Rubrivirga marina: one gene and its partner. The protein of the gene in region 2 binds, or shares a complex with, the protein of the main gene of each other region. Links are inferred from orthologs where the notes say so. Each region holds a gene or a part of one and is shown on either strand. Other genes may lie near its edges.

Evidence for each region.
Region 1: the proteins of BSZ37_RS01220 (region 2) and BSZ37_RS14885 are in contact, whole or in part, in a cryo-EM structure (PDB 7NYH), measured with the Escherichia coli proteins. The link is inferred for Rubrivirga marina from one-to-one orthologs.

What each region holds. Positions count from the first base shown.
Region 1 is NZ_MQWD01000001.1:3,512,200-3,527,276, reverse strand. The notes cover bases 12,320-15,077. They hold BSZ37_RS14885 (NADH-quinone oxidoreductase subunit J family protein), read left to right. Parts: upstream 12,320-13,280; coding sequence 13,281-13,874; downstream 13,875-15,077. Other genes in these bases: BSZ37_RS14875 (NADH-quinone oxidoreductase subunit L), read left to right, coding at 14,310-15,077; nuoK (NADH-quinone oxidoreductase subunit NuoK), read left to right, coding at 13,926-14,225; BSZ37_RS14890 (lysylphosphatidylglycerol synthase transmembrane domain-containing protein), read right to left, coding at 12,320-13,065. Outside these bases: 4-hydroxythreonine-4-phosphate dehydrogenase PdxA, read left to right, coding at 1-764; BSZ37_RS14945 (class I SAM-dependent DNA methyltransferase), read left to right, coding at 875-1,669; BSZ37_RS14940 (cell division ATP-binding protein FtsE), read left to right, coding at 1,695-2,450; BSZ37_RS14935 (tetratricopeptide repeat protein), read left to right, coding at 2,450-3,112; BSZ37_RS14930 (alanine/glycine:cation symporter family protein), read left to right, coding at 3,296-5,011; upp (uracil phosphoribosyltransferase), read left to right, coding at 5,105-5,725; BSZ37_RS14920 (Na+/H+ antiporter NhaC family protein), read left to right, coding at 5,818-7,842; BSZ37_RS14915 (hypothetical protein), read left to right, coding at 7,842-8,309; BSZ37_RS14910 (RluA family pseudouridine synthase), read left to right, coding at 8,345-9,043; BSZ37_RS14905 (YceH family protein), read left to right, coding at 9,154-9,801; BSZ37_RS14900 (helix-hairpin-helix domain-containing protein), read left to right, coding at 10,094-10,762; BSZ37_RS14895 (DUF72 domain-containing protein), read right to left, coding at 10,895-11,953; more of BSZ37_RS14890, read right to left, coding at 11,950-12,319. UniProt on the Escherichia coli protein: NDH-1 shuttles electrons from NADH, via FMN and iron-sulfur (Fe-S) centers, to quinones in the respiratory chain. The immediate electron acceptor for the enzyme in this species is believed to be ubiquinone.
Region 2 is NZ_MQWD01000001.1:306,740-321,865, forward strand. What follows is about bases 3,690-6,496. They hold BSZ37_RS01220 (NADH-quinone oxidoreductase subunit A), read left to right. Parts: upstream 3,690-4,807; coding sequence 4,808-5,185; downstream 5,186-6,496. Other genes in these bases: BSZ37_RS01215 (serine/threonine-protein kinase), read right to left, coding at 3,690-4,473; BSZ37_RS01225 (NADH-quinone oxidoreductase subunit B), read left to right, coding at 5,273-5,818; BSZ37_RS01230 (NADH-quinone oxidoreductase subunit C), read left to right, coding at 5,823-6,496. In the rest of the region: BSZ37_RS01205 (CHAT domain-containing protein), read left to right, coding at 1-1,010; BSZ37_RS01210 (hypothetical protein), read right to left, coding at 1,210-1,515; more of BSZ37_RS01215, read right to left, coding at 1,549-3,689; more of BSZ37_RS01230, read left to right, coding at 6,497-6,599; nuoD (NADH dehydrogenase (quinone) subunit D), read left to right, coding at 6,604-8,055; BSZ37_RS01240 (NADH-quinone oxidoreductase subunit NuoE family protein), read left to right, coding at 8,147-8,836; BSZ37_RS01245 (hypothetical protein), read left to right, coding at 8,836-9,636; NADH-quinone oxidoreductase subunit NuoF, read left to right, coding at 9,649-11,037; BSZ37_RS01255 (DUF4920 domain-containing protein), read left to right, coding at 11,070-11,615; BSZ37_RS01260 (NADH-quinone oxidoreductase subunit G), read left to right, coding at 11,659-13,377; NADH-quinone oxidoreductase subunit NuoH, read left to right, coding at 13,584-14,645; BSZ37_RS01270 (hypothetical protein), read right to left, coding at 14,760-15,126. UniProt on the Escherichia coli protein: NDH-1 shuttles electrons from NADH, via FMN and iron-sulfur (Fe-S) centers, to quinones in the respiratory chain. The immediate electron acceptor for the enzyme in this species is believed to be ubiquinone.

The DNA of each region.
Region 1 (15,077 bases), 3.2 Mb from region 2 along the record:
AGACACACATCGACTGGGGACAGACGACCGCCACCGGCGGGCGGCGGGCGATGGAGGCCGTCGCCTGCGCCGTCGACCTCGCGCTGGCGGGCGACGTGGACGGCATCGTCACGGCGCCGATCTCGAAGGAGGCCATCCAGAAGGCCGGCTACACCGTCCCCGGCCACACCGAGTTCTTGCAGCAGCGGTGCGGCGCCCCGACCGTCGTGATGGTCCTCGCGGCCGACCTCGACGCCGGGCCGCTCCGCGTGGCGCTCGTCACGATCCACGTGCCCGTCGCGGCCGTGCCGGATCTGATCTCCGAGGAGCGGATCGGCGACACGTGCCGGACCCTCGCCGCGGCGCTCCGCCGCGACCTCGGCATCGACGCGCCGCGCCTGGCCGTCCTCGGCCTCAACCCGCACGCGGGCGACGGCGGCGTGATCGGGACCGAGGAGATCGACACGATCCGCCCGGCCCTCGACGCGCTCCGGGCCGACGGGCTCGACGTGACCGGCCCGCACCCGGCCGACGCGTTTTTCGGGCGCGGCGCATGGCGACACGCCGACGCCGTCGTCGCGATGTACCACGACCAGGGACTAGCCCCGTTCAAGGCGCTCGCGCAGGGGGCCGGCGTGAACGTCACGCTCGGGCTCCCCATCGTCCGCACGAGCCCGGACCACGGGACGGCGTTCGACGTGGCGGGGCAGGGTGTGGCCGACCCGTCGTCGATACGCGCGGCGATCCGGATGGCCGCCGCCATGGCCGCCCGCCGCGCCCGCTGACTCCGTCCCCTCGGTGCCGAGGTGGAGGGAGCCATCCCGTCGATCGCGCCGACCGAGGATCACGCCGTCTTCGGGTGGCGGCCCCGGACCCGCGGCCCGACCTTTCCGTCGTGCGTGACCTCCCGCCCGTGACCGACCCGTACTCCGCCCTCGCCGCCGGCTACGACGCCGTGATGGCCCACGTCGACTACCCGGTGTGGGCCGCCTACGCCCAAGGCCTCATTCGAAAGCACCGCCCCGGCGCTCGTTCGGTGGTCGAACTCGGCTGTGGGACCGGCACGTTCGCCGTCGCGCTCCAGCCGTTCGGCCCGCCGCCCGGGGGCTACGGGTACCGCGCCTATGACGGCTCCGAGGCGATGGTCGAGGTCGCCCGCGAGACCGCGCGCCGCGCCGGCCGGCCGATCGCGTTCGACGTGCTGCCGTTCGGCGAGCCCGTGCCCGGCGACCCGGCCGACGTCGTTGTGCTCCTGTACGACGGCCTGAACTACCTCCTCGACCTCGGCGCCGTCACCGACCTCCTCCGCACGATCCGCGACGCCCTCGCGCCGGGGGGGATCGCCGTCATCGACCAGTCGACGCCGGTGAACTCGGAGACGCACGCGGCCGGCGGGTTCGACGACGCGGGCGAGACCGACGCGTTCTCGTACCTCCGCACGAGCGAGTACGACCCCGACCGCCGCCTCCACACGACGACGTTCGACCTCACGCTGCCCGACGGGAGGACGGTCGTGGAGCGCCACGTCCAGCGCGCCTACACCCGCGAGGAGGTCGCCGAGGCCATCGAGGCGGCCGGCCTCGTCGCGATCGCGGCCTACGACGGGTTCGAGGGCGAGCCCGCGACCGACGACTCCGAGCGGGTCCACTGGGTCCTGCGTCGGGCGACGCCCCACGGCCGGCCGGCGTAGCTTGGGGACCCCCCCGATGCCGCCTGTGGACCCCGCCGTCGACCGCGTTTCTGACTACGCCGCGCCGCCCTCGGCGGGCGCGCCCCGAGAGCGCCCGCTCGTCGAGCTCCGCAACGTCGCTGCGAGCTACGTCGACCCATCGGGTGCCCGCGTCGACGTCGCCTCGGACCTCAACCTGACCATGCGGCCGGGCGAGATGGTCTACCTCATCGGCCCGACCGGGAGCGGCAAGTCGACCATCATGAAGCTGCTCTACATGGACGTCCAGCCCGAGTACGGGCTCGTCCGTGTGGGGCCGTACCAGTCGGACTCGACGAAGCCGAAGGACATCCCACTTCTCCGGCGGATGCTCGGCATCGTGTTCCAGGACTTCCAGCTGCTCCCCGACCGGAGCGCCTACGACAACGTGGCGTTCGCGCTCTACGCGACCGGCGTGCGGGGGAAGGAGGTAAAGGAGCGGGCACTCAGCGCGCTCGCTCAGGTCGGATTGGGACACCGGGCGAAGGCCCGGCCGAGCGAACTGTCGGGCGGCGAGCAGCAGCGGGCGTGCATCGCGCGCGCGCTCGTCAACCACCCCCGCCTGCTCCTGGCCGACGAGCCGACGGGCAACCTCGACCCGCGTGTGGCCGACGAGATCCAGAAGCTGCTGGTCAAGGTCAACCGCCAGGGGACCGCGCTCCTCATGGCGACGCATGACTACCGGCTCGTCAAGGCCTTCCCGGCGCGGACGCTCGCGCTCGTGCGCGGGCGGCTCATCGAGGTCGACCCGGCCTCGCTCTAGTGCGCCGCCGGTTGCCGGTCCTCCTGGCCGCGCTCGCGCTCGGCGCGTGCGGCGACGACGCGCCCACCCCGGCCCCGGTCGCCCCGCCGGGTCCGCCCGCCTCGGTGGACCTGGGGGCAGTGCAGGCGTCGTTCGACCAGTGCCTCGCGGGCGACGTGACCGACGGCGTCGCCCGGCTCGACTCCGTCCTCGCCGCGTCGCCCGGGGCGCCGGACGCGCTCGTGGCCCGTGGGCTCTGCCGCTGGGCCGGGTGGGACGACGACGGTGGGGATCCCGAGCAGGTCCGCGCTGCCTACACCGACCTCACGGCGGCCATTGAGGCCGTCGAGCGGGGGGGCGAGGCGCGCGGGACGCCCCTCGCCGACATCTACAGCCACCGGGCGTTCGTGGCCCAGGCCCTCGACGACGGCTGGGTGCGGACCCTCGAAGACCTGGACCGGGCCGTCGCGCTCGCGCCCGAGGAGCCGCGCCACGTCCTCGACCGGGGCGTCGTCCACTCCTACGCCGGCGACAGCGTCGCCGCGCGCCGCGATCTCCGCCAGTACCTCGCCCTCGCCGACTCGGCCGAGGCCCGGGACCGGGAGCCCCCGAGCTCCGCCCAACGGTCGGTGGTCGAGTCGCTCCTCGCAGACCTCGACGGAGATTCAGACCCGGTCCCCTGACGCGTCGAGGCCGGCGGCCTCGGTGAGCCCTCGCGAGGACTCCGGGACGACCGCGTGAACTCCGGGGCGCAGGCGCGGCCGTACGCGCGGGCGCGCACGAGGCGGGTGGGGGAGGTGACCTCCCAGGGCTGGGGATCGGCCCTATCTTCGCGGCTTCCCCATCCACTCCGCGCTCATCGCCACATGGAGCTCCTCTCCGCCGTCATCGATGCCATCAACAACGTGCTCCGGTGGCCCCTGGTCATCGGCCTGCTTGGGACCGGCCTCTTCCTGACGATCAAGCTCGGGTTCGTCCAGTTCCGCCGCCTCGGGCACGGGTTCGCCGTCGCCACCGGCCGCTACGACGACCCCGACGAGCCCGGCGACGTCTCGCACTTCCAAGCGCTCACGACGGCTCTCTCGGCGACGGTCGGCGTCGGCAACATCGCGGGCGTGGCCCTGGCGATCCACATCGGCGGGCCCGGCGCGCTGTTCTGGATGTGGGTCACGGCCCTCCTCGGCATGGCGACGAAGTACTCCGAGGTCACGCTCGCCCAGCAGTACCGCGACGTCCACGTGGACGAGGACGGGAAGGCCTGGGAGGGCTCCGTCTCGGGCGGCCCTATGTACTACATCGAGCGCGGGCTCGGGAAGAACTGGAAGCCGGTGGCCATGTTCTTCGCGTTCGCCCTCATGATCACGTCGTTCATGACCGGCAACGCGGTCCAGGCCAACACGGTCGCGACCCAGGTCTTCGACTCGTTCGGCGTCGACCCGTGGATCACGGGGCTCATCACGGCCAGCATCGTCGGCGTCGTGATCTTGGGTGGGATCAGCCGGATCGGGAAGGTGACCAGCATCATCGCGCCGGTGATGGCGGCGATCTACGTGCTGGGGGCGTTGACCATCCTCGTCCTGAACATCGGCGACGTCCCGGCGGCGTTCGGGCGCATCTTCAGCGAGGCGTTCAACCCGACCTCGGGCGTGGCGGGCACCGGCGCCGGCGTGTTCCTCCTGACGATGCTCTACGGCGTCCAGCGGGGGCTCTTCTCGAACGAGGCCGGCCAGGGCTCGGCCCCCATCGCTCACTCGGCGGCCAAGACCGACGAGCCCGTCTCGGAGGGCGTCGTCGCGCTCCTCGAGCCGTTCATCGACACGATCATCATCTGCACGATGACCGGCCTCGTCCTCGTCACGACGGGCGCCTTCGAGGCCACGGCGCCGGCGCCCATCGACCTCAGCGCCTCCAACGTGTCGATCGTCGAGGGCGACCGCGAGTCGGGGTTCACCGTCTACCAGGGCCAGGACCCGATCTCGTATGAGGAGGGCATCCCACAGATCCTCGACGGCCCGCGCATCGGCCGGTTCAGCGTGGGCGTCGACACGCTCTACGTCGACGAGGCCCAGACGCAGGTCTTCACCGGCACCGTCGACCCCGCGACCCGCACGGTCCTCGACGCCGACGGGACCGTGCTCACGACGCTCTACGGCAACACGGTCCGGACGAGCGCCCCGCTCACGACGCTGGCCTTCGAGCGCGGGCTCGGTCAGATCGGGTTGGGCGGCCTCGGGCGGTTTATCGTGCTGCTCTCGGTGGTCCTGTTCGCCGTCTCGACCTCGATCTCGTGGAGCTACTACGGCGATCGGTGCGCGAACTACCTGTTCGGCCCGAGGGCCATCCTCCCGTTCAAGGGGGTCTTCGTGATCATGCACTTCGTCGGCGCCGTCCTCGCGGTCACGACGATCTGGGACCTCGGCGACGTGGCCCTGTCGCTCGTCACGCTGCCCAACGTCCTGGCGCTCCTCCTGCTGTCGCCGGTCCTCAAGAAGCTGACCGACAGCTACTTCGAGCGCCGGCCGTGGGAGCAGAACGAGGTCGACCACAAGCGGGCCGTCCAGGAGGGCCGGCTGAAGCGGTAAGAGGGATGAGCGAGGGGCCGGGGATGGAGGGATGACCGCGTCGTTCGTCCTCCACCCGGACCCCTCCGTCCCGCCTCCCCCATCCCTCCCCCCATGCTGACCGTCGTCGACCACCCGCTCCTGAAGCGCGCGCTGACCACGCTCCGCGACGCCGCCACGCCCTACGGGGAGTTCCGGCGGACGCTGTCGGATGTCTCGTCGATCCTGGCCTACGAGGCCCTCCGCGACCTGCCCGTCACGACCTGCCCGGTCCAGACGCCGCTCGAGGAGACGGAGGGCTACCTGCTGGCCCGGGAGGTCGTCGTGGTGCCCGTGCTCCGCGCCGGCCTCGGGCTCGTCGACGGGTTCGTCCGCTACGTGCCCGAGGCGCGCGTCGGGCACCTCGGGATGTACCGCGACGAGCAGTCGCACGAGCCGGTCGACTACTACTCGAACGTGCCGCCGCAGGTGCGCGACGCCCGCGTGTTCGTCGTCGACCCGATGCTGGCGACGGGGGGAAGCGCGGCCGGGGCCATCAACCACCTCAAGCGGCGGGGCGCGAAGGACCTCGTGTTCGTCTGCCTCGTGGCGGCGCCGGAGGGCGTCGCGCGGCTCGAGGACTACCATCCGGACGTCCCCATCGTGGCGGCGGCGCTCGACCGCCAGCTCGACGAGAACGCGTTCATCCGGCCCGGCCTCGGGGACGCCGGCGACCGCATCTTCGGGACGACATGATGACGGTACTGGGGACCAGGGCCGGGAGAACGGGGAGCTCGGGCCGAGACGGTCGGGCTCGGCGGGGTGGATGGCTGCTCGCGCTGCTGATCGTGCTCGCGACCGTTGGGGGGGCGCAGGCCCAGGGGGCCGACGCGGTGCCTGGGGCGGACACGGCGTCCATCGGCAACCCGCTCGAGGCGCCGGTCACGCTGCAGGAGCCGCCCGCGGACACGGCGGCGCAGACGCCGACCGCGCCGTCGCTCGTGCGCGACAGCCTCGCGACGCGGCCGGCCGAGAGCTCGGCCGTCCAGGTCACGGTCCCGGACGTCGTGCTGCGCGGCGTCCCGTTCGGCGTCACGCTGACGGGGCTCGACACGGCTGACGGCGCGCTCGTGCGGGCCGGCGGGCGGACCGTGCCGGTCGAGGTGGCCGACGACGGGACCCTTTCCGCCTCGGGCCTCACCGCGCCCGACTCGGGCCCGACGACCGTGGAGGTCCTGTGGCGCGGCGGGGCGGTGGCGACGGCCACGCCGCGGACGCTGCCCGGCTGGCTCTCCATCGTCCCGCCGCTCCTCGCGATCGCGGTCGCGCTCGTGTGGCGCCGCGTGATCCCCGCCCTGTTCCTCGGCATCTGGAGCGGCGCCGTCCTCGTCGCGGGCGTCACGCCGGGCGGGATCGTCGGCGGGCTCTTCGCCACGATCCAGGTCTACATCCTGGACGCGCTCGCCGACGAGGGGCACGCCTCGATCGTCATCTTCACGCTCATGATCGGCGGGATGGTGGGGATCATCCAGAAGAACGGCGGGACGCAGGGCGTCGTGAACGCCATCGTCCGCTGGGCGAGCACGCCGAAGCGCGGGCAGACGGCGACGGGCCTCCTCGGGCTCACCATCTTCTTCGACGACTACGCCAACTCGCTCATCATCGGCAACACGATGCGGCCGGTGACCGACCGGCTCCGGATCAGCCGCGAGAAGCTGGCCTACATCGTCGACTCGACGAGCGCGCCGGTCGCCTCGCTCGCCCTCGTGACGACGTGGATCGGGTTCGAGGTCGGGCTCATCAACGAGGCCGTGGCCGGCATCCCGGGGCTCACGCTCGACGGCTACGGCATCTTCCTCGAGTCGATCCTCTACCGGTTCTACCCGATCCTGGCCCTCTTCTTCGTGTTCGTCATCGCGTTCACGGACCGTGAGTTCGGGCCGATGTACGACGCCGAGCACCGCGCGCGGACGACCGGCGCCGTCCTCGGCCCCGGCGCCAAGGTCGACGCGGCCGCGGAAGACAGCGAGCTGTTCGCGCCGCCGCCCGACAAGCCGCACCGCGGGTTCAACGCGATCCTGCCCGTCCTCGTCCTCGTGTTCGGGGTGATCGTCGGGCTGTGGGTCACAGGGGAGGGCGACACAATCCGCGAGGTCATCGGGAGCGCCGACTCGTACAAGGCGCTGATGTGGTCGTCGCTGGCAGGCGTGCTCACGGCCGTGCTCCTGTCGGTCGGGCAGCGGATCCTGACGCTCGACGAGACGCTCGACTCCTGGTACGAAGGGCTCAAGTCGATGCTCTTCGCCATGATCATCCTCGTCCTCGCGTGGTCGCTCTCGGCGACGACCGACGTGCTCCACACGGGCGACTACCTCGGCACGGCGTTGAGCGCGGCGCTGCCGCCCGGCATCGTCCCGGCCCTCATCTTCGTCCTCGCCGCGCTCACGGCGTTCGCGACCGGCACGTCGTGGGGCACCATGGGCATCCTCATGCCGCTCGTGGTCCAGCTAATGTGGGGCGTCATGGACGCCAACGGCCTCGCCGATCCGGAGCACTTCTACCTCCTCTACTCGGCCGTGTCGTGCGTTCTCGCCGGCGCCGTCTGGGGCGACCACTGCTCGCCGATCTCGGACACGACGATTCTGTCGTCGATGGCCTCGGGCTGCGACCACATCGAGCACGTCCGGACCCAGTTGCCGTACGCGCTCCTCGTGGGCCTCGTGGCGATCGGGCTGGGGACGATCCCGACGGGCTTCGGCTTCCCGTGGTGGCTCTCACTCCTGCTCGGGGCGGGCGTCCTGCTGGCGGTCCTCTGGTTCTTCGGCAAGCCCATCCCGGGGCACACTGAGGAGGTCGAGGTAGACGAGGCGTAGTGCCCGTCACGCCGTTCCACTTCGGTCCGGGGCTGTTGCTGAAGGGCCTCGCCCCGAGCCGGGTGTCGCTGGCGGCGTTCGTGCTGGCCAACGTCGTGATCGACGCGGAGTCGGTCGTGAACCTGCTCGCCGGCCGGTCGCCGGTCCACGCGACGTTTCACACGCTGGCGGGGGCGACGATCGCGGGCGCGGCGTGCGGAGCGCTCGTGGCCTGGGTGGGGAGGAGGAGGGGGGCCGCCTCGGCGGAGTGGCGGGCAGGGCCGGCACTGGTGGGGGGCGTGCTCGGCGGGCTCGGGCAGACCGGGCTCGACGCGATCATGCACTCGGATCTCCGGCCGTTCCTGCCCGTGTCGGCGGCGAACCCGCTGCTCGGAGCGGTCGACCTCGACCTGCTCCACCTCGCGTGCGTCGTGACGGGCGTCGTCGGGTTGGCCGTGCTCGGCATGCGCCAGTGGCGCAGGAGCTAGCGGAACCGCACGGCGTGGGGCGCCGTCGCCGGGGCGTGAACCCGCTCTACCTCGACAATCACCTCCTCGCCGTCTCGAAGCCGCCCGGCCTCCTCACGCAGGCCGACCGGACCGGCGACCCGGACCTCGTCTCGCTCGCCAAGGCGTACCTCAAGGAGCGGTTCGACAAGCCCGGCAACGTGTTCGTCGGCCTCGTCCACCGCCTCGATCGGCCGGCGAGCGGCGTCATGATGCTCGCGCGGACGTCGAAGGCGGCGTCGCGCCTCAGCGACCAGTTCCGCCGCCGCGTCCCGCAAAAGCGGTACCTCGCCGTGGTCGAGGGGGACCCTGGCGACGGCGGGGCGTGGACCGAGCGGGTCGACGCGATCGACAAGGGCGGCGGGGGGAGCGTCGACGTGGTGCCGGTGGGGGAGGGCCAGCGCGCGGCGCTCCGATACCGAACGCTCGCCCGCGACTCCGCTCGGAGCCTCGTCGAGGTGGAGCTCCTCACCGGCCGGAAGCACCAGATCCGCGCCCAACTGGCGGAGCTGGGCGCTCCGATTCTCGGTGATTTCCGTTATGGCAACCAGACTCCGTTCGCTGACGGCCGCGGTGTCGCGCTCCACGCCTACCGGCTGGTCGTCGAGCACCCGACGAAGCGGGAGCCCGTCACGGTCGTCGCCCCTCCGCCAGAGGCGTGGGCCGGCCTGTTCCCCGACGCCGTGGCCGAGACGGCCGGGTCCGCCGAGCCCTGAGCGGGGCCGACCGGGACGCCGCGCTCGGTCTGGCGCCTCGGTTGCATCCCGCGATGGGGAGGAGCACTTTCCGTACCCCGTACCCCGTACCCCGTACCCCGTACCCCTGCATGTCCCGTCCCACCCTCGACCCGATCGAAACGCGCGTGGCCGGCGCGCTCGTCGAGAAGGCCCTCGCCACGCCTGACGCGTACCCGCTCACGCTGAACGCGCTCGTCGCCGCGTGCAACCAGAGATCGTCGCGTGAGCCGGTGACGGACTACGGGGAGCGCGAGGTGAAGGAGGCCGCCGAGCGGCTCATGCGCCGCGGGTTGGCGGGAACGTCGGCTGGGGCGGGGCACCGGGTCGCGAAGTTCCGGCACAACCTCGACCGCTCGCTCGACTTGTCGCGCCGCGAACTGGCGGCTCTGGCCGTGCTGATGCTCCGCGGGCCGCAGACGTCCGGCGAGATCCGCACGCGGACGAGCCGCCTCGTCGACTTCGCCAGCGTGGAGGACGCCGAAGAGGCGCTGTGGATGCTGTCCGACCGCGACGACCCGCTCGTCGTGCGTCTGCCGCGGGAGCCGGGCCAGTCGACGGATCGCTACGCGCACACGCTCTCCGGTGAGGTCGAGGCCGCGGCCACGAGCACTGAGGCCGAAGAGGAGGCGGTTCCGGTCGCGGGCGGGCTGACGTTGGCAGAGCGTGTCGAGGTGCTGGAAGCCGAAGTCGAGCGTCTGCGCGCTGAGATGGACTCGTTCCGCGAGCAGTTCGAGTAGGCCGCTGGGACGACGGTGGACCGCCGGCGTCGGCGTCCCATGCCGCCCCGCCCGCTTTCCCCAACCGCGTGAACCGGACATCGAGTGGTGTACCCGTCTCGCCTCGGCGCCGAGGCGGGCGAGGTCGACTCGCGCTCCGCCGAGCCGTCCGCGGGGCCCCGCCGGGTGCGCTCCGATGGCGGTCGGATCGACCTCGGGGACCCCAGGGATCGCCCCACTCGCACGGGGTCAATCGTGTGACAAACCGGTGGCACTCGGGCTCCCGATCTTGGACCACATTGACTCCAGAGCCATGTCTCCGATCGGACCGACCAACATCGAACTCGCCGAGGCGCTCGACCAGATGGCCGAGGTCCTCGTCCGCCAGGGCGAGCCGAACCCGTACCGCGTGCAGGCCTACCTCCAGGCCGCGGCCATGGTGCGCGACCTCGAGGAGCCCGTCGCGCGGTTGTACGGCGAGGGCGGGCGTGACGCGCTCATGTCGCTGCCCGGCATCGGCGTGAGCCTTGCCCACCACATCGCCCAGTACGTCGAGACCGGACGGATCGGCCTCCGTGACCGCCTCCTCCGTGCCGACGACCCGGCCACGCTCCTCGCCACGCTTCCGGGCGTGAGCGAGCGGCTCGCGCGGCGGCTCGTCGATGAGCTCGGTATCGAGTCGCTCGCCGAACTTGAGCGGGCAGCCCACGATGGCCGTCTCCAAGACCTGGAGGGCATCGGCCCACGGACGACCGAGGCCATCCGGCTCCAGCTCAACTCGATCCTGAACCGCTCGGCCCGCCGCCGTGCGCGCCGGCTCCGTCGGCAGGTCGCTCAGCTCGCCGCCGTCCAGCGCCGCGCCGAGGTCGCCGCCGAGCAGGCCACGGAGGCGCAGGCCGAGGCCGCGGAGCCGACGCCGGACGCGCCTGAGGAGCGGCCCGTCGCGACGATCTACTCGCTCTTCCCGCCCGCCGCCGCCTAGCGGTCGGACCCCGGGTCCCGACTCCGCCTGCCTCGGCGCCCCCGCGCCCGAGGCGGCCGGACCGGTATCTGTCGGGCACTCGCTGCCCGTTCCATATTCCCCCTCGTCGCCCCCGCGAACCGCAGGCGAGCCCTACGCCCCCTTCCGCTCTGCGAAGTCCAGGAACCGGTGGGCGAGCGTCCGGCAGAGGTCGGGCGTGTTGCCCCACGCCCGGTTGTTGCCGACGACGTTGAGCACGACGCCGGCCTCGACGGCCTGGTACATCAGCGCCGTCGCCTCGTCGATCATCCGGTTCGCGTCGCGCGTATCGCTGAGACCAGCGGCCGGACCGTCGAACGGGTAGGCCCGCCGCCAGGACTCGGCGTAGTCCATGTCGCGCGGCTGGACGAGCCGGAGCACGGCCTCGCCCGAGCCTGAGGTGAACCGCTCATTCACGAGCCGCCACTGGTCGATGATCGGAGGGAGCCACTGCCAGTGTGAGAAGCAGAACCCGAGGTCGCGGTTCGCGAGCCACTCGAGGTAGGCGGGCGACAGGAGGTGCGACGAGCGGACCTCGAGGTGGTACGCCGCGTCGTTGGGCACCTCGGCGATAAAGCGGTCCCACTCCGCCACGAACTCGTCGGGGTCCGGGCTCTCGGCCGCCCGCTCGTAGGATTGTTCGAGGATGACACCGGCGAGCTTCACGCCCAGCTTCTTCTGCGCCGGCACGAGGAACTGGTCCGTGAACCCCTTCGGATCGAGGTAGTCGGGATTCTCCACGTAGGCCCAGCGCCCGTCGACCTTCCGCCGGAGCCGGCGGGCGACGTATTGCTGCGGCGCCTTCAGCAAGAACCGCGCGTTGGGCGGCGCGGCGTCCGAGTAGTGCTCCAGCGTGAAGAGCTGGGGCGACGGCTTGCCGGTCGCCTCGACCAGCGGCCGGTAGTACGTGAAGTCGATCTCGAGGACGCCGAAGTGCAGGAAGTAGTCCTCGACCGACGCCACGGGCAGGAGCCGCTCTTCGAAGGCCTGCCCGCCGACCGACTTCTTGCGCGTCGTGACCTCGCCGGCCCACACGTCGCGAGGGTAGACCTGGTCGATCCACGCCGCGTAGCGGTCCGAGGCGGAGCCGAACCGGAGGACCGGGTGGACCTTGCGGAGGTCGAACCGGTCGGCCTCGGCGCGGCGGTCGGGAACGGGGCGGGGGACGCTCACGCGGTCACCGAGGTGGGCCGGGGCGGCGCGTCCGAGGCCTCCCCGAGGTCGGGCACCGGCTGCTCGGGCGGCGTCTCGCCGGCGAGCAGGGCGCGGACGGCACTGCCCGCGACGACGAGGCCGATGGCGAGGACCCCGTAGTAGGCGACCGCCCGCCACGCCAGCAGCGCCGGTCCGCCGTACCCGGGCGGGAGGAGGGGGGCGAGGTACAGGACGTAGAGCGCCTCGATTCCACCCGAGCCTCCGGGCGTCGGCATGGCGAGGCCGGCGAGCCACAGGCCGGCCGTCCGCATCACGAACAGCACGTGCCGGAACTCGCGCCAGAAGCTGAGGGCGACCAGGAACACGATGCCGTATCGCCCGAGCCAGTACATCAGCGTGTAGCCGGCGCCCTTGAGGTAGAACGACAGGGGCTGCCCGCGGAGGACCCTCGCCTGGTGGCGGAGCTTCTTCGTCTCGCGCCGGACGGTCGGCTCGAAGCGCCGGAGCCACTTGAACCTGACGACCCAGTTGGCAAACCGCTCCAGGATCTCGGGCTTGACGAGCGTGGCGTAGGCGAAGAACGCGATGTAGATGAGCATCCCGCCGAGGTAGGCCGCCACGGTCCCGATGCCGGCCGCGCCGAGGGCCGTCGGGAAGACCGGCAGCCAGATCGCCGACACGTACAGGATCACGATGAGCGTCGCGAACCAGAGCTGGTCCATGAGCATCGTGAACAGCATGAGCGCCGTGACCTGGCCGTAGGCCGCGCCGTTCTCCTTGGCGATGAAGAACGCCGCGAACGGGGCGCCCCCCATCGCCGACGGCGTCACGGCCGACATGAAGTCCCACGTGAGCTGGGCCCGGAGCCCGCCCTTCACCGTGAGGGCCCCGCGAGAGACGTGCCGGAGCCGGAGCCCGCCCGCCGTGATCTGCAGGCCGAGCGCGCCGATCGCGCCCAGGAAGATCCACGGGTTGAACGAGGACCGGACGAGCGCGAAGGCCCCGGGCTCCCACGTGGCCCACAGGATGATGCCGACGGCCGTGAGGCTCAGCGCGACCGGGATCACGAGGTCGCGCTTGCGGACGCGCCGCCCGCGAGTCGGAGAGGAGGGGGGAGCCGGGGCGTCCATGCGTGGCGAAGATAGACGGGGCGGAGGCGCGTCCGGTTGCGTCGGCGCGCCCGGGGCGGCCTCAAGGGGGGGCGTGGGCCGGCCGGCGCGGCTCTTCACCGAGAGATCCCGCGGGGATCGCCGCTCGGTTGTCCGCGTCGGAGGAGGGCCGGTATCTTGGCGGCCCCTCACCGGGCGCCCTCTGCCCGGACCCAGGCTCCCTCTCACCCCGACCCGTGGAGACGTTCCTCTTCTTCGTGTTCGCCGTGTTCGCGGTGGCCGGCTCGCTCGGCATGCTCATCTCGCGGAGCCCGGTCGCCAGCGCGCTCTGGATGGTCCAGACGATGCTCGCCATCGCGTGCCTCTACCTCACGCTGAACGCGACGTTCATCGGGGTCGTCCAGATCCTGGTCTACGCCGGGGCCATCATGGTCCTGTTCCTGTTCGTGATCATGCTCCTCAACCTGGAGGAGACGCCGCGGCTGAGCGCCTTCACGTGGCAGCGGGCCGTGGCGTTTGTGGGGGGCGTCGCCGTCCTGGCCCTCCTGCTGACGGCCGTCGCCGAGCAGATCGACGTCTTCCCGACGCCCACCGACGTGCCCGTGGCCGTCGTCGACCCCGTGGATGAGGCCGTCGTCGTCGGGCCGGAGGGCGACGCCGCCGTGATCGACGAGGGCGAGGTCGCCGTCGTGCCCCTCGACCCGACGTCGGTCGAGCAGATCGGCGTCGCGCTCCTGACGCGGCACGCCTTCACGCTCGAGATCGTCGGTGCCCTCCTGCTGGCGGCGACCATCGGCGCCGTCCTCCTCGCCAAGAAGCGCTTCGTCTGACGCGCTGCCCCGGCCGCCTCGGGCGGTCGTTGGCCACCCCGACCGCTCCCCATGGATCTCACCTGGTACCTCTCGCTGAGCGCCGTGCTCTTCACGATCGGCGTGCTCGGCGTGCTCCTCCGGCGGAACGTGATCGTCGTGTTCCTGAGCATCGAGCTCATGCTGAACGCGGTGAACCTCACGCTCGTCGCCTTCAGCCAGGCGTTCGGCGACGTCGACGGCCAGATCCTGGTCTTCTTCGTGATGAGTGTCGCCGCGGCCGAGGCCGCCGTCGGCCTCGCCATCGTGATCGCCATGTTCCGCAACAAGCTCACGATCAACGTCGACGAGCTCCGACTGTTTAGGGGCTAGCGCCCCGGGACTGGCGGCTGGGGACTAGGGACCCCGGCCGCCGCATCCCCACCAGTCCCTAGTCCCCAGTCCCGCGTCCCTCCGATGGAACTCCTCGTCCGGCTCATCCTCCTCCCGCCGATCCTGGTGGCGGCGTTCAACGGGATGATGGGCCTGTTCTCGCCCGCCTACCGGAAGCAGGAGTGGCTGCTCGGCGGGCTGGCGCTGGCCGCCGTCGCCGTCCCGTTCGCGGTGACCTGCATGCTGTTCTTCGGCTTCGAGGGGGCCGAGGTCGTCCGCTACTTCACGTGGATGACGGCCGGCGACCTCCGGGTCGACTTCGCCTACCGGATCGACGAGCTCTCGCTGCTCATGACGATGATCGTCACGGGGGTCGGCTCGCTCATCCACCTGTACTCGATCGGGTACATGCACGGGGACTCCGGGTACTGGCGGTTCTTCGCGTACCTGAACCTGTTCATCTTCGCGATGCTCAACCTGGTGCTCGCGGAGAGCCTGCCGGTCCTGTTCCTCGGGTGGGAGGGCGTCGGGCTGTGCAGCTACCTCCTCATCGGGTTCTGGTACACCGACCTCAAGAACTCGGCGGCGGCCAACAAGGCGTTCATCGTCAACCGCGTGGGCGACTTCGCCTTCCTCCTGGCGATGTTCATCATCTTCAAGACGGTCACGGACGCGACGCAGGGGCCGTTCGGGCTCGACTTCGCGACGCTGCTCCAGCCCGAGACGCTCGCGCTCTTCGCCGGCGGCACCGGGTTCTGGGTGACGGTCCTCCTGCTGATCGGGGCGACCGGTAAGAGCGCGCAGATCCCGCTCTTCGTGTGGCTCCCCGACGCCATGGCTGGCCCGACGCCG
Region 2 (15,126 bases):
ACCCGTTCACGGGCGTGGCCTCGGCACTCGTCGCGGCCGGCATCCCGGCCGTCGTCGCCATGCAGGTGCCCGTCACGGACACCGCCGCGCTCGCCTTCTCCGACAAGTTCTACACGATGATCGCCCACGGCGAGCCGGTCGACGCGGCCGTGGCCGTCGGGCGGCGGGCCATCTGGCGGGTCGACGAGAGCTCTCTCGAGTGGGCCACCCCCGTGCTGTTCATGCGGGCCTCGGACGGCTTCCTGTTCGGGAAGCCGCCCTCCGGCGGAGAGGCCCGGCCCTCCGCCGTCGCCCCCGCGCCAGCGACGCCGGCCGAGCGGCCGCAGGCGGGACGACCGCGAGCAGAACGGCCGCCCGCCGAGCGGCCGCCAGCGGCGGCCACGCCTACAACGAGCATCGGTCAGAAGGTGAAGACGTGGGGCATCGGCGTCCTGGCGGGCCTCGGCGGGCTCGTGGTCCTCGCGGTCGCCATCGGCGAGTGCAGCGGCGACGTCGAGGACCCCTCCATGGCCGCCGACAACAGCGTGGAGGAGGCCGAGATGTCCGATGAGGCCGAGACGCCCGACGAGGCTGAGACGTCCGACGAGGCGAGAGCCCTCGTCTCCAACAGTGGAATCGCCGAGTACGCAGCCGATCCCGTTCAGCTGAGCGTGGCCCAGAACCTCGTCGACATGCGGCCGGACGGGATCGCGGGTGAGATGGAGACCATCCTGTTCCTGTTCGAGAACGAGCCGGAGCTCATTCCTCTGCCCGTGGAGCCGGACCGCCAGTACGAGGTGATCGGGGTCTGCGACGACGACTGCACCGGCCTCTACCTGGAGCTCCTCCAGGCCGACGGCGTCACCCCCCTCGAGACGCAGGGCGATGTGACTGTGGACGACGGCAGCGAACCCCGCCTCCGCGTGACCCCCACGTCGGCAGACACCTACACCCTCGCCGTCACCCTCACCGACTGCTCCACGGTGCAGTGCTACGTCGGCGTCAGCGTCTACGAGTACGCGCTGGAGTAGTCAGGGAGGCCACGCGCTCGATCGACGAATCTCTGCGCGAATCACACAACGCCTAGATGCCTGTTTCTTGAAGCTAATTTACTGCAAGTTATGGTGGCATAATAAGAGGACGGCGCTCGACCATCACTTATCAAGACGACCTGCCTGAGCGCCCTTCCGCAACACCCGAGCGGTTCACGACCACCGAGAGGGTGGGCCGCTAGACCCCGCCGCCGCCGCCGCCGCCGGTGTACTGCTTGTCTCGGCCGCCCTTGCACGGCGCGCTCAGGTCCCCGACGAGCGTCATGAACTCGAACGACCCTCTGGCGTCCGGCTGCACCGTGAGGGCCTCGACCTGCCCCATCGGGATCTCGTACCGCGCACCTCCGAAGAACGACTTCGGGTCGATGCACAGGACGACGTCGGCCCCGTCGGCGTGGAACGACACGGTGTCGCCGGGGCCGGCGGGGATGTCGGAGGGCGAGGGGGTGCCGTCGCTGGCGATCGTGACCTTGACGTCGGGCATGGGAGCGTGGAGAGTGGGGACCGCGCCACGCGATCACCCGGGTGGAGAGGAAGGAGCCGTGAGCAAGCGGGCGTAGCCCGGGTCGGCCCGGAGCGCGCCGAGCCACGGGTCGCGCTCGACAGCGTCCGGGTCGAGCCCCTGCTCGAATCCGTCGCGGAGTGAATCTAAGGCGCGCGTCCGATCCCCCAGTTTTTCGTAGACCTGAGCGATGGTGGCGTAGGTCCCCGGCCGCTTCTGCGGAAGCGCGACGAGACGCCTGAGAGCCTCGCGGGCGAGCTCGGACCGGCCGGTGTAGGCGTAGCCGTAGGCCAGCCCGATCAGGCCGTCCTCGTCGTTCGGGTTCACCTCCACGACGCGCGTGTCGAGGGCGAGCATCCGTCGCCACGCCCGGTCGGCCCGGACGGAGTCACCTTCGAGCGCGTAGGCGTTGCCGAGGAAGAACCAGCGGTCCGAGTTCAGGCTGTCGAGGACGACCGCGCGCCGGTACCACTGGGCCGCCTCGGCGTAGGCCCCTCGGTCGTACTCGAGCCTCCCGAGGTTGATGTACGCGTCGGCCGTCGGGCCGGTCGCCGCGGGGTTGGCCTGGGCGCCCTTCCGGTACCACACGGCAGCGGAGTCGAGCTGGCCGAGCTGCTCGAAGGCCCCACCGAGGTTGGTGTAGCCCCACGGGTTCGTCGGGTTCAGCGCGACCACCCTGCGGAACAGCGGGATCGCGTCCTCCGGCCGGCCGACGTAGTTGTAGACGTTCCCGAGGTTGTTGTAGAACCCCCAGTAGCCCGGCTTGAGCGCGATGGCCCGGCGGTACGCGACCTCCGCCTCGTCCACCCGGCCGAGGAAGTAGAGCGTGGCGCCGAGCTGCTGGTAGGCCAGCGCGTTCGTCTCGTCGAGCGCGAGCGCGCGGCGGAATTCGGCCTCGGCCTCGGCGTAGCGGCCGGTCCCCTTGTAGATCATCCCGAGCGTCACGCGGACCGCCGCGAGGTCCTCGTCGAGCGCGACGGCCCGCTCGCCGGCCTCGGACGCGCGCTCGACCCACTGGGGGTCGCTGGTCGCCTCGTACTTCCGCCAGTAGGCCTCGCCGAGCCCGGCCCACGCGATGGCGTAGCGGTCGTCGAGGGCGAGGGCCTGCTCGAACAGCACGATGGCCCGATCGATGGCCGCCTCCGTCCCGTAGTCCAGGAGGGTGCCGCGGGCCTGCGTGTAGAGGTCGAAGGCCTGCGGGCTGTCGGTGCCGCCCGCGGCGAGGGCGAGGCGGGCGGCCTCGTCGAGCTCCACGTCGAGCAGGCTCGCCAGCGCGAGCGCGACGCTGTCCTGGAAGGCCAGCAGATCGGTCGTGGTCTTGTCGAGGACCCGGCTGCCCAGGCGCTGGTCGCTCGCCGCGTCGTAGACCTCCATCGTCAGGCGGACCCGGTCGTCGGCCCGCTGGACGCTCCCGCTCACCACGAGGTCGGCCCCGAGCGCCTCGGCGGCCTCTCGGGGCGCCCGGGCCTCCAGAGCCCGGGCGTCGTCGGTGGGCAGGACCGAGAGGCGGTCCGAGAACTGCTCCATCTCGGTCAGCGACGCGCCGATGGTGTAGACGAGCCCGTCGATGAACGCCTGGTTCTCCGCCCCGCCGCCGACGTTGGCGAATGGGAGCACGGCGACCTGACGGAGCCCGGGGGCCACCGCGACGCTCCGCTCGGCCCCGCCGCCCCCCACACTGGGCCCGACCACGGCGACGCCGAGGCCGGCCAGTCCGAGGAGCGCCGCGAGGACCCCCACCTCGATTCCGCTCACGCGCGAGCGGCCCTGCTCGCCGTGGTACCACGCGACGACGAGCGCACAGACGAACCCGACGGCGAGGACGATCGGCACCGCGCGGAGGAGCCACTGGGGCCACGCGTAGACCCCTCCGAGGGCGACCACCACCTGGAGGACGAGCCACGCCCCGGCGAGATAGGCCAGCCCCCACTGGACGAGCTTGCGGTCCTTGACCCTGTCGAGCGGGGGGAGGCCGACCCCGACGGGCGCGCCTCCGCGGCCCCGCCGCCCCGTCCGGTCAGACGCCCCCTCGTCACCGGATGGCAGGGCCGCGGCCGGGGCTGTCGTGCCCTGCCGGACCGCGTCGAGGGCGTCCGCGAGCGCCGACGCGTCGGGGTAGCGGTCGGCCGGGTCCTTCTCGAGGCACCGCCCGACGATGGCCGCCAGCGGGGCGGGGACGCCAGACAGGGGCCGGGGCTCCTCGTGCAAGATGGAATAGATGACGGCCTGGTCGTAGGCGCCCTGGAAGGGCCGCTCGCCGGCGAGCATCTCGTACAGCACGACGCCCAGCGCCCACTGGTCCGCCCGCGCATCGACGGGCTCCCCGCGCGTCTGCTCCGGGCTCATGTAGGCCATCGTCCCGAGCGTGGTGCCGGCCTTCGTGAGCAGCGCGTCGGTCGCCTTGGCGATCCCGAAGTCGACCAGCTTGGCCCGCCCGTCGGGCGTGACCATGATGTTGGCCGGCTTGACGTCGCGGTGGATGACGCCGGCCGCGTGCGCACACGCCAGGCCGTGCGCGACCTGGGCGGCGAGGGCCGCCGCGTCGTCGGGCGCCATCGGCCCCTCGTCCAGCCGCGACCGGAGCGAGGTCCCGGGGACGTAGGCCATCGCGATGAATGGGCTGCCGTCGTCGGCTCTCCCAATCTCGTGGACGGTGCAGATGTGGGGGTGGTCCAGCGCGGAGGCGGCCCGGGCCTCGGCCACGAACCGCTCGTTGGCCCCGGCATCGGAGCTGAGCGCGGGCGGGAGGAACTTGAGCGCGACGTCCCGCCGCAGTCGCGTGTCGCGGGCGCGGTACACGATGCCCATCCCGCCCCCGCCGATCACGCCCTCGACGGCGTAGTGCGCGACCGTGGTGCCCTGGAGCCCGTAGGGGTCGGCGTGGGCCGGCCCCTCCCCCGAGACTCCGTCCGTGCCGGATGTGCCCCCGTGGCTCCCCATCGATTTCCAGGATGATGCCGGTCGAACATACCGCACCCCGGGCGGACCCGATCCTGGGCGTCCGGCGGCCGGCCGCCAACGGGACCGGCGACGAGCCGCGGGCGCCCCCCACTCCCGCAGCCTTCGGACCTCGACGGGCGCCTTCTACCGCCTCCAGCCCAACGCCCGGGCGCATCCGGCCCTGCCGGCCTCGGTCGCCCTGCGGACCCACCGAGGCGGGCGGAGGGGCGCCTCGGCTTCCCGGGATGTCCACGTCCGTGGGGCAGGCCCGGACCCGCGCGGGGCACGGGGCGTCGTAGCTTTCGAGGCCCCTCCTCTGCCCGCGGCGCCCTCGATGATCACCGAGTTCCTGCCCCTCTTCCTGATGGTCCTGCTCGCGCTGGGCCTCGCGCTGAGCCTGCTCAAGATCGCCGAGTACTTCGGGCCGCACCAGCCGAGCGCGATCAAGCAGAGCCCGTACGAGTCGGGCCAGGACCCCGTCGGCTCGGCCCGCGACCGGTACTCGGTCAAGTTCTACCTCGTCGCGATGATCTTCATCGTGTTCGACGTCGAGCTCGTGTTCCTCTACCCGTGGGCCGTCTCCTACCGGACGTTCCTCGAGGCCGGTGGCGGGGCCGCGCTCGCCTCGCTCGGCGTGATCGGCACGTTCATCGTGATCCTCGTCGTCGGGCTGCTCTACGACGTCAAGAAGGGCGGGCTCGACTGGGACTAACGCACTTTCAGTCTCGTTTGAAAACGGGACCCCGACCGAACCGGGTGCGCCCGCCTCGGTACAGTCCCCACACGACCACGCAACGCCATGTTTAGCGAAGAAGGCGGCTTCCTCACCACGACGGTCGACTCCGTCGTCAACTGGGCCCGCTCGAACTCCCTCATGCCCATGCCCATGGGCCTCGCGTGCTGCGCGATCGAGATGATGGGGTTCGCCGGCCCGAAGTACGACGTGGCCCGGTTCGGGTCGGAGGCCATGCGGTTCAGCCCGCGCCAGGCCGACCTCATGATCGTCGCCGGGTGGTGCTCCTACAAGATGGCCCACACGGTCCGCCGGATCTGGGACCAGATGGCTGAGCCGAAGTGGTGCATCGCCCAGGGCGCCTGCGCCTCGACGGGCGGGATGCACCGGTGCTACGGCGTCGTCCAGGGGATCGACAACTTCGTCCCGGTCGACGTCTACATCCCCGGCTGCCCGCCGCGCCCGGAGGCCATCATCCACGCGCTGATGGACATCCAGGAGAAGATCCGCGCGACCGAGTCCGTCGCGAAGGACGTCCGCTTTACGGAGGCGCCGAACCGGCTCGTCGAGGGCCGGATCGTCACGCCCGAGGGCCAGCCCGTCACTGCGTAGTCCCATGGCCGACACCGACCGCCCCACCCCCGAGGAGACGCCGCAGCCGTCGGCCGCCCTCGCGCCCCTCGCCGACGCCCTCGTCGGCGGCCCGGACGACGCGCCGTTCGTCGACCCGGCCCAGCAGACGCAGACGCTGAAGTTCCACTTCACGCCGCGCACCGCGCTCGCCGGCGAGATGGAGCGGCTCCAGACGGAGAACCCGCACGCCAAGGCGACCTGGATCGTCCCGAACGTCCTCAAAGCGCTCCAGGACACGTTCGGCGGCGCGATCCACGACGTCGTCGGGTACGCCGGCGAGACGACGGTCTTCGTCGACAAGGCCCGGATCGAGGACGTCTGCCGGTTCCTCCACGACGAGGTCGGCTTCGACTACCTCACCGACATCGGGACGATCGACCGGTTCACCGAGGACGACCGGTTCGAGGTGTTCTACAACCTCTGCGCGCTCGAGGCCCGCAAGCGGATCCGCCTCAAGGTCCGCGTCGACGAGGAGGACCCCGTCGTGCCGACGGTGACGCACGTCTACCCCGGCGCCAACTGGCACGAGCGCGAGGCGTGGGACATGATGGGGATCCGGTTCGAGGGCCACAAGGATCACCGCCGGATCTACATGCCGGAGGACTTCGAGTACCACCCGGCCCGGAAGGAATTCCCGACGCTGGGCATCCCCGGCAGCCTCCCGCTCCCGGCCAACACGCCCGACGGCGAGCTCCAGCCGGACCCGTTCCCGCGCGCCCACGGCCAGATCCCGCACGACCTCGATTCCGACCTCGGCTGACCCCATGGCAACGACTGACGCCAACGCCCCGAACGCCCACGCCGCCGCGCCCGGATCGAGCGAGGACCTCTTCACGTTCTGGCCGCGCCACAACGCGGCGATCTACCAGGCCCTCGCCGACCGGCACACGCACGTCGAGATCCCGGGCGCCACGAAGCGCGCGCCCTCCAGCGTCCGCCCCGACGAGACCGCCGGCGACGGCACCGAGGCGGTCGGCCTCGACGTCTCGGGCGACGGGGCCAGCGGCGCCGCCGTCCCCATGGTGACCCCGAAGGGCGAGGACCCGCTGGAGAGCCGGATGATCCTCAACCTCGGGCCCCAGCACCCGGCCACGCACGGCGCCCTCCGCTGCGTGATCCAGCTCGACGGCGAGTCGATCGAGAAGTGCCTCGTCGACATCGGGTACCTCCACCGCGGCATCGAGAAGCTCGCCGAGGTGAAGACGTACCAGGAGTTCATGCCCTACACGGACCGCATGGACTACATGTCGCCCTACTCGAACAACGTGGCGTGGTGCCTCGCGGTCGAGAAGCTGGCCGGCATCGAGGCCCCCGAGCGGGCCCAGTGGCTCCGGACGATCGGGTGCGAGCTGGCGCGGATCTCGAGCCACCTCCTCTGGGCGGGGACGATGGTGATGGACGCCGGCGCGCTTTCGGTCTTCCTCTGGACGTTCAAGTACCGCGAGGAGATCTACTCCATCTTCGACGAGATCGCCGGCGCCCGCTTCACCGTCTCGCACTCCCGCATCGGCGGGCTCGCCTTCGACTTCTCGCCGGCGGCGCTCTCCATGATCGCCAGCTTCTGCGACGAGTTCGAGCAGCAGATCGCCGACTGGAAGAAGCTCCTCAACCGGAACCGGATCTGGATCGACCGGAACGAGGGCGTCGGCGTCCTCTCGCGCGAGGAGGTCATCGAGCAGGGCTACACCGGCCCGACCCTCCGCGCCTCGGGCGTCCCCCACGACCTCCGCATCTTCGAGCCGTACCTCGTCTACGACCAGGTCGACTTCGACATCCCGATGCGGACCGAGGGCGACTCGCTCGCCCGCTACTTCGTCCGGATCGAGGAGATGGAGCAGTCGGTCAAGATCATCCGGCAGTGCCTCCAGAAGCTGCCCGCCGGCCCGATCCGCGTCGACAACGCGAAGGCGGCTTACGCCTCCAAGGACGAGGTCTATTACTCGATGGAGGGCATGATCCACGACTTCATGATGACGGACACGGGCGTCGCGCCGCCGAAGGGCGCCGAGGCCTACCACGCCATCGAGAGCCCGAAGGGCGAGCTCGGCTTCCACCTCGTCTCCGACGGGACCGGCAGCCCGTGGCGCGTCAAGATCGTGACCGGCTCCTTCAAGAACCTCCAGGGCCTCGAGACCATGATGGAGGGCGCCCAGGTGGCCGACACCGTCGTCCTCATCGGCTCCATCGACCCCGTCATCGGCGACTCCGACAAGTGAGTTCAGCGTTCGGAGTTCAGAGGTGGACTCCTCGGACTCCGACCCCTGAACCCCGACCCGCAGGACGGCGCAAGCCAACTCCGAACCCAGCATGACCCCCGACACCCCCGGCCCGTTCGTCTCGCCCACGCCGCAGTACGTGCCCGGCGAGGCGCCCGAGCGCACGTTCTCCGACGACGAGCTCGTCTGGACCGACGAGGAGCAGGCCCAGCTCGACACGTTCCGCAAGCAGTACCCGACGGCCGACGCGGCCGTGATGAAGGGGCTCTGGCTCGCGCAGCGCAAGTTCGGCTGGCTCCCGCCCGAGGTCATGCAGCTCGTGGCCGGCTCGCTCGGGATCCCGTACGCGAAGGTCTACGGCGTCGCCACGTTCTACACGCAGTACTTCAAGGAGGACAAGGGCGCCTTCGTCCTCGACGTCTGCACGTGCTTCTCGTGCCAGGTCTGCGGCGGGTACGACATGCTCCACTACCTCGAGGAGAAGCTCGGCGTGCCGAAAGGCGTAACGACCGAGGACGGCCTGTTCACGATCCAGGAGGCCGAGTGCCTCGGGGCCTGCGGCTCCGCGCCGATGCTCCAGGTCACCAACGGCGCCTACGTCCACAACCTGACGAAGGAGAAGATCGACCAGCTCGTCGACGCGCTCCGCGAGGGCAAGGACCTCCCGTTCGAGAGCGTGACGCTCCCGCAGGACGAGGCCGAGCTCGGCGGCAACCGCCGGACCGACGCCGAGGCCGTGACCGCCTACCAGACCCCGCCCGTCTCCGACTCCGTCCACTAGTGGCCGTCTCACGTCTCGCCGACCGACGCATCCGAGAGGAGGCCGCCCGCGCGGCCCTCCGGCTCGACGTGCGCGGTCCGGTCTCCGAGGCGCTGGGCAAGACCGGGATCGTGGTCCCGCCCGCCTCGGCGGAGCCCTCGACCGAGGCGGCCCCAGCCAGCACGCCGCTGCCCGAGGCCCCGGCGCTCCGAGGCGTCCGCCCGGCCGAGCGCGTCGTGAAGCCGTTCGAGAAGGCCGCGTGGCCGACGCGCCGCGCGCGACGCGCCGGCGCCGACCCGTTGTCGGGCCTCACGGCTGACGAGCGCCGCGTCCACCGCATCCTCCTGAGCCAGCTCGACCTCGCGAACGCGCAGAGCCAGAGCGGCATCGGCAGCCTGACGTACGTCGAGACGAAACGCTTGGAGAGCCTCGACCTCGCGTTCATCAACGCCGAGCTGGCGAAGATGACCGAGCGTCGGGTCCAGACCGCCGAGGTCGGCCGGGTCGGGCTGCTCACCGCGGTGGTCCTCGCCCCGCTCGCGCTGGGCGTCGCGCTCGTCGCCGGGGCCGGCATCGAGGCGGTCCTGATCGCGCTGGCCGTCCTCATGGCGGTGAGCAGCGCGCTCCTCGCGCAGTCCGCGGCGGCCGGCCCCTCGACCCCGCGGCGCCAGATCTACGAGGCCCTCCGCGAGCTCGCCCTCCTCCTCGACGGGGACGCCACCTCCGAGGCCGTCCTCCAGGCCGACCTCCTCATCGACCAGCTGGCGGACGCCGACACGTCCGTCCACACCCCGACCGCGCGCCGCCGCGTCCGCAGCTAACCCCACCTCACCATGGCCGACGCCGACACCCTCCTCACGGGCCAGTCCAAGGCCGGCGACTGGCGCTCCTACGAGCGCGTCATCCTGCCGCCGATCAAGGACCTCCACCAGATCGACGTCTACGAGCAGAACGGCGGCTACCAGGCCCTCCGCGACGTGGTCAAGGACGGCAAGTACGACCCGACCGGGCTGACCAACGAGGTCAAGGCCTCCGGCCTCCGCGGGCGCGGCGGGGCCGGATTCGGGACCGGCCTGAAGTGGAGCTTCATGCCGCCCGTCGACCCCGAGAAGCCGCGGTACCTCTGCTGCAACGGCGACGAGTCCGAGCCGGGCACGTTCAAGGACCGCCAGATCTTCGAGTACAACCCGCACCTCATGATCGAGGGGATCGTGCTCGCGTGCTACGCGATGACGATCAAGACGTGCTACCTCTACATCAGGGGCGAGTACATCGAGTACGTCGACCACGTCCAGAAGGCCGTCGACGAGGCGTACGCGAAGGGCTACATCGGCCAGAACATCCTGGGCACCGACTTCTCGACGGACCTCGTGGTCCACTACGGCGCCGGCGCCTACATCTGCGGCGAGGAGTCGTCGCTGATGAACTCGCTGGAGGGCAAGCGGGCGTATCCGCGCATTAAGCCGCCGTTCCCCGCCCAGAAGGGCCTCTGGGGGATGCCGACGACGATCAACAACGTCGAGACGCTCGCCGACGTCCCGCTCATCGTCAACCGCGGGGCCGAGTGGTTCGCGGGGATCGGGCCGGAGAAGCACCCCGGGCCGGTCCTCTACGGGATCTCGGGCCACGTCAACAAGCCGGGCGTCTACGAGTACCCGACGGGCATGCTCATCACCGACCTCCTGGAGGCGGCGGGCGGCGCGCGCGGCGGGAAGAAGATCAAGGCCGTCGTCCCCGGCGGCTCGTCGACGCCGCCGCTCACGTGGGAGATGGCCGAGCCGGCCACGATGGACGCCGAGACGCTCCGTGAGGCGGGCTCCTCGATGGGCACGGCGGGCCTGTGTTTCCTGGATGAGGACACCGACATGGTGAGCTTCACGCGCCGGATCGCCCACTTCTACCACCACGAGTCCTGCGGCCAGTGCACGCCGTGCCGCGACGGGACGGGCTGGATGGAGAAGCTGCTCCACCGGATCGACGAGGGGAACGGCTACACGCGCGACCTCGACCTCCTGCTCGACCTCTGCGACCAGATGGAGGGCCGGACCGTCTGCGCCCTCGCCGACGCCGCCGCGTGGCCCGTCCGCTGGGGCATCCGCCGCTTCCGCGACGAGTTCGAGGCCAAGTGCAAGCCGACCTCCTTCGCCGGCGCCGACGTCTCGGGCGACGGCGCGACCGAGGAGACCGGCGAGCTCACCCCCACCGGCGTCCCGACCACCTAGCCCGCTGCGCCGACCGCCGGCGCCCCGTCCCCATGACGCGCTCCCTCCTCCTGATCGCCCTCCTCGGCCTCGGCGCCTGCGCCGACCCGGCGGAGGCGCCCGCCGACGACGCCACCGAGGCGGGCGTGGCCGAGCCCTCGGACGTCGCCTTTGGCGAGACCGTGCCCGACGGCGCGGCCCTGTCGCCGGACGAGCTCATCGCCAACCCCGACGCGTACGCCGGCAAGACGGTCGTCGTCGAGGGCGTGGCCCGCGAGGTCTGTCAGATGGCCGGCTGCTGGCTCACGTTCTCGAACGACGCCGGCCAGACCGTCCGCGTCAACGTGCCGCGCGACGAGACCGAGAGCTACGTGTTCACCTTCCCGAAGGACGTCTCCGGGCAGACCGTCCGCGTGGCCGGCACGCTCGAGGTCGAGACGACCTCCGTCGAGGACCAGCGGCACTACGCCGAGGATGGCGGGGCGTCGGAGGACGAGGTCGCCGCGATCACCGAGCCCAAGCAGACGCTCGTCCTAACGGCCCTCGGCGCCGAGCTGGCCGAGGCCGCCGACCGCGCGCCCGGCACCGCGCCCGCCTAAGTCCGCCCCACCGCACGCACTCCGCACGACGCACTCCGCATCCATGCCGCAGGTCATCATCGACGGGAAGGCTCACGAGTTCGAGCCGGGGCAGAAGCTGCTCCAGCTCTGCCTCGACGAGGGCACCGAGATCCCCCACTTCTGCTACCACCCGTCGCTCTCGGTCCCGGCCAACTGCCGCCAGTGCCTCGTGAAGGCCGGCACGCCGATGATGGACCGGGAGACGAAGGAGCCGGTCCTCGACGACGACGGCAACCCCAAGATCAACTACTTCCCGAAGCTGATGCCGAGCTGCGCGCTCGACGTCACCGAGGGGATGGTGGTCCACACCCAGAACGACTCCGAGGAGGTCGCCGCCGCCCAGGCCGACAACCTCGAGATCATGCTGGCGAACCACCCGCTGGACTGCCCGATCTGCGACCAGGCCGGCCAGTGCCCGCTCCAGATCCAGGCCTACAAGTACGGCCCGGAGGGGAGCCGCTTCGAGTTCGAGAAGGTCCACAAGCCGAAGCGCGTCCAGCTCGGGCCCAACGTGGTCCTCGACGCCGAGCGGTGCATCAACTGCACGCGGTGCACGCGCTTCACGGCCGAGATCACCGAGACGCACCAGCTCACGATCATCAACCGGGGCGACAAGAACCACCCGATGACGGCGCCGGGCCAGGTGTTCGACGACGCCTACTCGATGTGCACGGCCGACATCTGCCCCGTCGGCGCGCTGACGGAGGACTACTTCCGGTTCCAGGCGCGCGTCTGGGAGATGGCCCACACCCCGACCGTCTCCGACTTCGGCGGCAAGGGGATCAACGTCGACGTGTGGACCAAGAACAACCAGGTCCTCCGGATCACGCCGCGCGAGAACCTCGACGTCAACGAGTACTGGATGCCCGACGCGGCCCGGCTCGTGTTCAAGACGTACAACGAGGACCGCGCCTCGGGTCCGCAGATCCACGGCCGCCCGACGACGTGGGAGGCCGCGGCGCGGGAGGCCGGCCAGCTCCTCAAGGACGCCGGCTCGAACGTGCTCTTCCTCGGCTCGGCGTACGCGACGGTCGAGGACAACTACCTCCTCCAGCGGCTCGCCGAGGCCGTCGGGGCCGAGGCCCCGCGCTTTATCGACCGCCGCGGCGAGTGGGACGGCGACGACTGGCTCCACTCCTCCGACCCGGCCCCGAACACGGCCGGCTGCGAGCGCCTCGGCCTGCAGCCCGTCGACCCCGCCCTCCTCGCGGGCGCCGTCGCCAGCGCGTCGCTCGTGTACGTGCTCCAGGACGACCCGGTCGCGGCCGGCGTCCTCTCGGCGGCCGACCTCGGCGACACGCCGGTCGTTCTGCATTCGACCCATACGACCAACCAGACCTCGGCGACGGTCACGCTCCCGATCACGATGTCGGTCGAGACGCTCGGCACCTACGTCAACGAGGACGGGCGCGCGCAGCTGCTCCGGCCGGCCAAGATGGTCAAGGCCATGAACCGCTCGCTCCTGATGGCGCTCGGGACCGGCCAGAGCCGGAACGACCGCGTCGGGACGCCCTTCGACCGCTGGCACGACGAGGCCAACCAGGTCGACTGCCTCCCCGGCTGGGCCACGATCCCGCAGGTGGCCAAGGAGGTCGGGTTCGACCTCTCGTACAAGTCGCCTGCGAAGATCATGGACGAGGTCGCCGCGCGGCCGGAGTTCTCGGGCGCCACGCACGGCGCGATGTCGATGCTCGGCGTCCCGCTCGAGACGGCCGACGCGCCGGCCGAGCTCGACGCCTAGCCCCCTCCGCCTCGTCCGCCCGCGGACTCCCCGAGGCGGGGCCCCCCGTTCTTTCTCCCCCGCTGGCGACCGACGCCAGTGGGTCCCTCACCCCTTGCCATCCCGAGCGGGCGCGAAGATCCTTCGTCCTTCCGCTCCCCGGGGTGACACGACCCGGGGAACGCGCGTAGCCTTCCTACGCTCCACGCCCCACGCTCTCCGTTCGAATGGACGCCGCCGCCGCCATCTGGGAAGTGCTCGATCTGCCGATCGTCATCTTCCTGATGCTCAACTTCTTCCTCATCGTCGCCTCGACGCTCGTCTACGCCGAGCGGAAGGTGTCGGCGTTCATCCAGGAGCGGTCCGGACCGAACCGCGTCGGGCCCGGCGGCTTCTTCCAGTCGTTCGCCGACGTGTTCAAGCTGATGTTCAAGGAGAACATCGTGCCGGCGCAGGGGAACGAGTTTATCCACAGCCTGGCCCCGGTCCTGATGGTGGTCATCGCCATGAGCACGGGCGCGCTGATCCCTTGGGCGCGGACGCCCAGCGGCGACCCGCTCGCGATCGCCGACATCAGCGTGAGCCTGCTCGTCGTGCTCGCCATGACGTCGATCTCGGTCTACGGCGTGACGCTGGCCGGGTGGAGCTCGAACTCGAAGTACTCGCTCCTCGGCGGGCTCCGGTCGAGCGCCCAGATGATCTCGTACGAGCTGGCGATGGGCGCGGCGGCCCTCTCAGTCGTGCTCTACTCGGGCAGCCTCAGCCTGTTCGACATCGTCGAGAGCCAGAACCACCTCGGGAGCTTCTTCGGCTGGAACATCTTCCGCAACCCGGTCGGGTTCATCATCTTCAGCGTCTGCGCGCTCGCCGAGACGAACCGGGCACCGTTCGACCTCCCGGAGGCCGAGCAGGAGCTCGTGGGCGGCTACCACACGGAGTACTCGGGGATGAAGTTCGGGATGTTCTTCCTGGCCGAGTACGTCAACCTGTGGATGGCGTCGCTCCTCATCGCGACGCTCTTCATGGGCGGCTATCTGATCCCCGGTGAGGTCTTCCTGATCGAGTGGCTCGGCCTCGGCGGCGCGTTCTTGACGGTCCTGCAGGTGGCGGTCTTCCTGGCGAAGGTCTCGTTCTTCGCCTTCTGCTTCATCTGGATCCGCTGGACGCTCCCGCGCTTCAAGTACAACCAGCTGATGAACCTCGGCTGGAAGTACATGCTGCCGATCTCGATCGCGAACATCCTCGTGATCGCCCTCCTCGTGGCCGGCTACCAGCTGCTCGTCGGCTAGGCCCGCCTCGGCGATCCGTTCGGCGATTCGATCCCGTAGGGGCACACCGCCGGTGTGCCCCTACGGGTTTCTCGACGTCAGGCCAAGGCCCGGGGGCGGACCGAGGCGGCGGGCTCAATCGTCGTCCCAGTCGTCGTCGTCCCAGTCGTCGTCGTCGCGGTCACGGCGCTCCCAGCGGGTGTCGCGGCGGTCCCGATAGCGACGGTCGTCGAAGCGGCGGACGAACTCGCGGTAGGCGTCACGCTGACGGCGCTCGAGGCGGCGCTCGATGGCGCGGTCCGTGTCGTCCCACCACCGCTCGGCCTCGCGGGACGAGGCGCGGTCACGCGGGAAGGGGGACTCGACGTACCGGTCGCGGTCGTAGCGACGCGTGAAGTCGTAGGCCCGGTCTTCGAGGATCCGGCCGATCTCTTGCTCCTGCCGTCGGTCGAGGCGGACGGCCCGGTCGACGTCGCGGAGGTAGCTGTCGACGTCGCGGCGG